2 regions of the Pseudomonas kulmbachensis genome follow, and region 2 is predicted to be linked to the other one. Evidence: riboswitches for the same ligand, from Rfam matches in the RefSeq annotation. Region 2 holds a riboswitch; the other holds the start of a gene.
The links. A riboswitch is a leader RNA that binds a small molecule or an ion and turns the genes downstream of it on or off. The one in region 2 is predicted to bind manganese.

Region 1: another riboswitch for manganese. It lies ahead of U5A05_RS04375 (TMEM165/GDT1 family protein); the one in region 2 lies ahead of mntP (manganese efflux pump MntP).

Annotation. Positions count from the first base shown of each region.
Region 1 is NZ_OY817088.1:915,202-918,610, reverse strand. It holds gene U5A05_RS04385 (2-hydroxyacid dehydrogenase) at 1-198, shown strand, start outside; gene U5A05_RS04380 (class I SAM-dependent methyltransferase) at 229-1,227, shown strand; yybP-ykoY riboswitch at 1,277-1,398, shown strand; gene U5A05_RS04375 (TMEM165/GDT1 family protein) at 1,489-2,073, shown strand; gene U5A05_RS04370 (M48 family metallopeptidase) at 2,126-2,947, opposite strand; gene U5A05_RS04365 (SOS response-associated peptidase) at 2,982-3,409, opposite strand, start outside.
Region 2 is NZ_OY817088.1:2,983,892-2,987,300, forward strand. It holds gene U5A05_RS13635 (TauD/TfdA dioxygenase family protein) at 1-523, opposite strand, end outside; gene U5A05_RS13640 (hypothetical protein) at 790-1,227, shown strand; yybP-ykoY riboswitch at 1,454-1,623, shown strand; gene mntP (manganese efflux pump MntP) at 1,631-2,200, shown strand; gene U5A05_RS13650 (SMP-30/gluconolactonase/LRE family protein) at 2,241-3,152, opposite strand; gene U5A05_RS13655 (ABC transporter permease) at 3,167-3,409, opposite strand, start outside.

The DNA.
Region 1 (3,409 bases), 2.1 Mb from region 2:
GGCGGCGCGGCGACCGACGTGCTGAGCGTCGAACCGCCCCGTGACGGCAATCCGCTGCTGGCAGCCGACATCCCGCGCCTGATCATTACCCCGCACAGCGCCTGGGGTAGCCGCGAGGCTCGCCAGCGGATCGTCGGCCAACTGGCGCAAAACGCCGAAGCGTTCTTCAACGGTACAGCGCTGCGAGTCGTCAGTTGATAGACTGCGCCCCTTTTTGAGGAGCAGATTATGGATCCGCGCAGTGAAGTACTGCTTCGTCAGCCTGAATACTTTCAAGGTTCGGTGCTGTTGGTCGGCTTGCCGGCTGACGAACTACTGAGTGAATTGCCCGATGCCCACGGCTGGTGCTGGCACGCCGGTGATCAGGCCGTGCTCGACGCCCGTTTTGAAGGACGCGTGCAGTTCGGTGTCGAAATTCCGCAACGGGCGTTTGACACCGCTGTGGTGTTTCTGCCCAAGTCCAAGGAGCTGAGTGACTACGTGCTCAAGGCGGTGGCCTCACGCCTGCCCGGCGCCGATGTATTTTTGGTCGGGGAAAAAAAGGGCGGCATTGAAGGCGCGTCCAAGCAACTGGTTCCGTTCGGCAAACCACGCAAGCTCGACAGCGCGCGCCATTGCCAACTGTGGCAAGTGACGGTGGATAACGCCCCGCAAGTGCCGGTACTGGAAGACCTCGCGCAACATTACGAACTGCCGCTGGCCGAAGGCCCGCTTAAAATCGTGAGCCTGCCAGGTGTATTCAGCCACGGTCGCCTGGATCGCGGCAGCGCCTTGCTGCTTGAACATCTGGACAAACTGCCCAGCGGCCACGTGCTGGACTTCGGCTGCGGCGCGGGCGTACTCGGTGCTGCGGTCAAGCGGCGTTACCCGCACAACACTGTGACCTTGCTCGATGTGGATGCCTTCGCCACTGCCAGTAGCCGTCTGACCCTTGCGGCCAACGGTCTGGAAGGCGAAGTGATTACCGGCAACGGTATCGACGCAGCACCTATGGGCCTGAACTCGATCCTGAGTAACCCGCCGTTCCATGTCGGGGTGCATACCGATTACAAGGCAACCGAGAACTTGCTGCAAAAAGCAGTGAAACATCTGAAATCTGGTGGCGAACTACGAATTGTGGCCAACAGCTTCTTGCGCTATCAACCGTTGATCGAAGAGCATTTTGGTGCCTGTGCGGTCAAGGCTGAAGGTCAGGGTTTTCGGATTTACAGTGCCAAGCGTCGCTGAGGTGATTGGCAAATAAGAGCTTGCCGGATCGGATTTGCCTAGGCAGAATCCGCTCCGTCCTAGGGGAGTAGTCTCCCTTGAGCTCCACGCTCATTCGGCATACGTCAACATACTTGGTCAACAGACCATGGCGTATGCGACCCAGGTGTCCGCACAGACGGACCGGGGTTTGACAAGACCTATGACACGAACACCTTACCCGGGGCGGGAAGGCTGTACGTGTCATAGCCGTGTCGACCCGCCCCTGGAAACCACCTGATGATGCTCGACTCCTTACTCGTTCCTACCGCAATCGTTGCCTTGGCCGAAATCGGCGACAAGACGCAGCTGCTCGCTCTCATTCTCGCCGCACGCTTTCGCAAACCCTGGCCGATTATCGCCGGTATCGTGGTCGCAACCCTGGCCAACCATGCCGCAGCCGGTGCAGTGGGCGCCTGGTTCAGTACCTTCTTCAGCGATGCAATGCTGCACTGGATCCTCGCCGCGAGCTTTACCGCTACCGCGTTGTGGACCCTGGTGCCCGACAAGATGGACGACGACGAAGCCAGCACTGCCCGCAAGTACGGGCCGTTCGTCACCACTCTGATCACGTTTTTCATTGCCGAAATCGGCGACAAGACCCAGGTTGCGACCGTGATGCTCGCCGCGCAATACCCGGACCTGTGGCTCGTCATTATCGGCACCACCCTGGGCATGCTGATTGCCAACGTGCCGGTGGTATTGGCGGGTAACTTTGCGGCCGACAAATTGCCGCTGACCTTGATCCGCCGTCTTGCAGCCACCGCATTCGTGGTACTGGCCGTCGTGGCGGTGTACAAGGCGATGGCGATCAGCGGCTGGGTTTAAAAGCGCCCTCACCCTAACCCTCCGGGAGAGGGTTGGGGTGAGGCCCTGGCCGTTACTGGGTTTTCGGCGCCTGCTGATACAGCGGCATCACCTTCGGGATTGCCGCTTGCAGGGCTGCAATCCGGCTGCTGGAAGCCGGGTGAGTGCTCATGAATTCAGGCGGAGCGTTCTGTGATTGCTGGGCCATTTTCTGCCACAGGGTGATCGCCGCATTCGGGTTGTAACCCGCACGGGCAGCAAGCTCCAGGCCGATCAGGTCCGCTTCGTTTTCATTGCTGCGGCTGTTGGGCAAGGTCAGGCTGTAGTTCACCACGGTATCGGCCAGCCCCATGCTGTCCTGCCCCAAACCCAGCAAGGCACCAGCTCCCTGCTTGGCGATCTCGATGCCATAGGCCTTGGACATGGACTCACGCCCGTGCTCACGCAAGGCGTGGGCGATTTCATGGCCCATGATCGCGGCGATTTCGTCATCGCTGAGCTTCAGCTGATCAATGATCCCGCTGTAAAAGATGATCTTGCCGCCTGGGCCGCAGTTGGCGTTGAGCTCGTCACTCTTGATCAGATTGACTTCCCAATTCCATTGCGCGGCATCCGGGCGAAAGGCCGGGGCCTGGGCAATCAGTCGGTTGGCGATCGCCTGCAAGCGCTTGGCGTTAGCACTGGTTTTGTCCAGCGCGCCCTTGGTGCTCGCTTCGCTGACAGTCTGCTGATACGACTGCGCATACATTTGGTCAACCTGCTGGCTCGACAGCATGCTGAACATGTACTGCTTGCGCTCAACACCGACCGCGCCGCCATTGGTGGTATTCACCGCCTGGCAACCACCCAGCAACAACCCGGCGCCCACTGCGCACACTACCGCTAACTTACCCATCAAAGATCTCCATAAAGATGGTGCGCATCGTATCTCAACCCGGCGTCAGGCACTCGGGCGCATTGAGCTTGGGATCGTTGACCAGATTGGCCAACGGCCGTTCGCGCAATGGCGTCTGCGGGCTGGCAAGCAGCGCCTGCAAAACATGCAAGGGGGTTTCGGGGTCAAGCCAGGCCTGCTGGCCCGCTTCGTCCAGAATCAATGGCCGGCGCTGACTGGCGGCGGCCTGGGTGATCACCGCAGTACTCAGCCACACATGCCCTTCGACGGGATAAGCCTCCCAGATACCGGCAAAAAACAGCGAAGAACCCTCGCCCGGCGTCAGCCAATAGGGACGTTTGCGGGTAGTGCCGCGCCATTCGTAAAAACCGTTGGCCGGGATCAGGCAACGCCGTTGGCGCAAGGCATCGCGAAACATCGGTTGTTCGGCCACGGTTTCGGCCCGGGCATGGGCGGGGGTTC
Region 2 (3,409 bases):
ACGAGTGCGCGGCCGAGCGGCCCTCAACTGCATTGCGCAACGCTTGCGGCAAGCCATCCCAGGCTTTGTGCATATCGGCAAACAGGGTGTCACCACCTTCGGATGGCAGCTCTTGGGCATGCAGCATCGACCCCAGGCTCGGCAGCTCCTTATAGGAAAGATCGGAGTGCCAGAACTTGCCCGCATCGCCTAGACCGATGGATTGGCCGTTTTCTATAATGTTGGAGACGATCAGGATTTCCGGGTGGCCGGTCAGCAGAAACTGCTTGAGCACATGGATTTGTAAAATGCCGAAGCGACGGCTGAAGGCAATCTGTTGCTGCGGGGTAATGCGCTGATCGCGGAACACCACCACGTGATGCTCCAGATGGGCGCGGTGAATACGCGCAAAGTCCTGGTCATTGATCGACAATGCCAGATCAAGGCCGATAATCTCGGCACCCACTGCGCCGCTGAACGGGCGGATTTCAAAGGCTTGAGGGGCGATGCTCACGGCAATCGCAGAGGCAGACGGTGCAGACATAAATCACTCCCACGCAGGGCACACCCAATGGCGCGCCAATCGATCAGAAACTCACGGAGGTCCCGTGCTGGTTCATTTCGTGCGGCGCGTCGATTGGTCGACCTGTACGCAGGGATATGACTTTATAGATATAAGAAATTTAATTTAAATACTTTTATAGAATAAGCATATGAGTGGTTGCTCGTTGTTTTTTGCCTTTTTGACTAAAGCACCGGCGCGATCTGCCGATGGCCTTGAATGACATAAAGTCAAAAGGACGAATCGACATGGTTGGCAGCATCAATCCCCTGGCATCGAGCCTGAATATTCAGAGCACGCCCGGCACGACCACCATCAAAGCCCCCGACAGCACCGCGGTGAGTGACACCAGCACGGCAGCCACCGACCCGGTGAAACCGCGGGCATCCAGAGACGCGAATGCGGCGCCAGCGGCTGACACCAGTGATGACAGCTCGGACGCGGTCAAGCAGCTTAAAAAACACATCGCCCAACTGCAGAAACAACTGCAGCAGCAGATGCAGGAATTGCAAAAGATCCAGGCCAGCAACATGAGCGCCGAGGCAAAGATGGCAGCAGTGGCTGGCGCCCAGGCACAAGTGGCCGCGACCGTTGGGGCGTTGCAGGAGGCGACGGCAGCATTGCTACAAGCGCTGACAATTCAGGGTAAAGGTGGTTCGGGTTCCATGGTCAGCACCTCGGCCTGACGATACGCCACCCCTGTAGCCGCTGACGAGTAGCACGAGGCTGCGTTCGGCTGCGCAGCAGTCGCAAACCCTAAATCCCGGACTCAACTGACACACCATAGCGTCTGATTTCACGACGACTTCGTCGCCGAACGCAGCCTCGCTACTCTCCTCAGCGGCTACAGTACGAATCAACCTGGGCAAGATTTAGCCTTTCAGCTTTTTTTCTGATTTTGCTGCTATAGTCCGCCCCCTCTTTGGGGAGTAGCTGGCCGTCACGCAAGTGGCGGCGCTCTGGTCAACATTCTCGGCAACCTGCCGTGGCCATAGCATCCGTCTGGATTTGCGAGACCAACGTCATACCTGTGCTGAAGTCGGGCGCGCAGTGCTATGTCGTTGTCTCAAGCCCGACTGGATGACTGAATTGAACCCAATTGCCCTGATTCTCCTGGCCTTTGCCATGTCCACCGACGCTTTTGCCGCCGCCATCGGTAAAGGCTCCAGCCTGCACAAACCACGTTTCAGCGAAGCACTGCGCACCGGCCTTATCTTCGGCGTGATTGAAGCCATTACGCCCGTAATCGGCTGGGCCATCGGCCAGGCCGCCAGCAGTTACGTCACGCAATGGGATCACTGGATTGCCTTCACCCTGCTGCTGGGGCTGGGCCTGTACATGATCTACAACGGGGTCAAGCCCGAAGAAGACGAACCCGAAGACAAACCGTCGCAACACGGATTCTGGATTCTGGTGGTCACAGCTATTGCCACCAGTATCGATGCCTTGGCAGTCGGCGTTGGCCTGGCATTTGTCGACGTCAATATCCTGGTGGCCGCAGCCGCCATCGGTCTCGCCACCATGACCATGGTGATCATCGGCACCATGCTCGGACGCGCACTCGGTAGCCTGGTCGGCAAGCGTGCCGAGATTGTTGGCGGGGTGGTGTTGATCATCGTGGGTGCCACGATTCTGTATGAGCATCTGAGCGCGGTGTAACACTTGCAGGGCTCTGGCCTTGCGCCAGAGCCCTGTGCCGTTACGGCACCTGCGCCCCCGCCACAGCCACATGAATCATGTAGAGCGAGGTATTGGCCGCAATAAACAGCCGATTGCGTCGCGGCCCACCAAATGTAAGGTTGGCGACTTTTTCCGGCAATTTGATCTTGCCCAGCATGACCCCATTCGCATCAAAGCACTGAATCCCGTCCCCCGCGCTGGTCCAGATATTACCCTGGACATCAATGCGCAACCCGTCAGGTATGCCCGGCTCGATATGAGTCAGAACCCTAGAACTGCCCAAGCGACAGTTGTCGACAACCTGTATGGCGCGGATATGGTGCGCCGCATCCGGGTCGTGGGAACGGGCCGAGTCGGCGATATACAGGGTTTTCCCATCCGGGGAAAACGCCAGGCCGTTGGGCTGTTCAAAGTCGTCAGCCACGCAGGCAATTTGCAACGTGTGCGGGTCGATGCGGTAGACGTTTCGCCCGCTCTGTTCAGGCTCGGCCTGGTAGCCTTCGTAGTCGCTGAGAATGCCGTAAGTCGGGTCGGTGAACCAGATGCCACCGTCGCTGTGCACCACTACGTCGTTGGGCGAATTCAAGCGCCGGCCTTCAAACTGGTCAGCCAGCACGGTAATGCTGCCGTCGGGTTCGGTGCGGGTGACGCTGCGGGTGCCGTGCTGGCAGGTTACCAATCGCCCTTGTATGTCGCGGGTGTTGCCGTTGGCAAAGTTGGAGGCGGCACGAAACACCGAGACGCCCTGCTCCGGGGTCCAGCGCAGGATGCGCTGATTGGGAATGTCACTCCATAACAGGTAGCCACCGTCGTTGAACCACACTGGCCCCTCTGCCCAGCGGCACTGATCGTAAAGGCGCTCAAGCTGGGTGTTGGGCAAGGTCAGGCTGCGAAAACGCTTGTCGTGAAACTCGTAGATATCGTCGCTCATGGTTCTATCCTGATTCAAAGGCTGCGCTGGCTTTTGCGCCCGCTAACGGCGGCTATCACCGCGATAATGATCACGCCGGTAAGAATCAACCGCACTCCGGCACTGGCGCCAAAGGTGTTGAGCATGCTCACCAGCAAATACAAAAACAGCGCCGCACCCCACAAGCCCGGCACGTTGGAGAAACCGCCCGCCACCGAGGTACCGCCGATGACCACCACCGCAATCGAGGCCAGCAGGTATTCATCGCCCATGCTCAG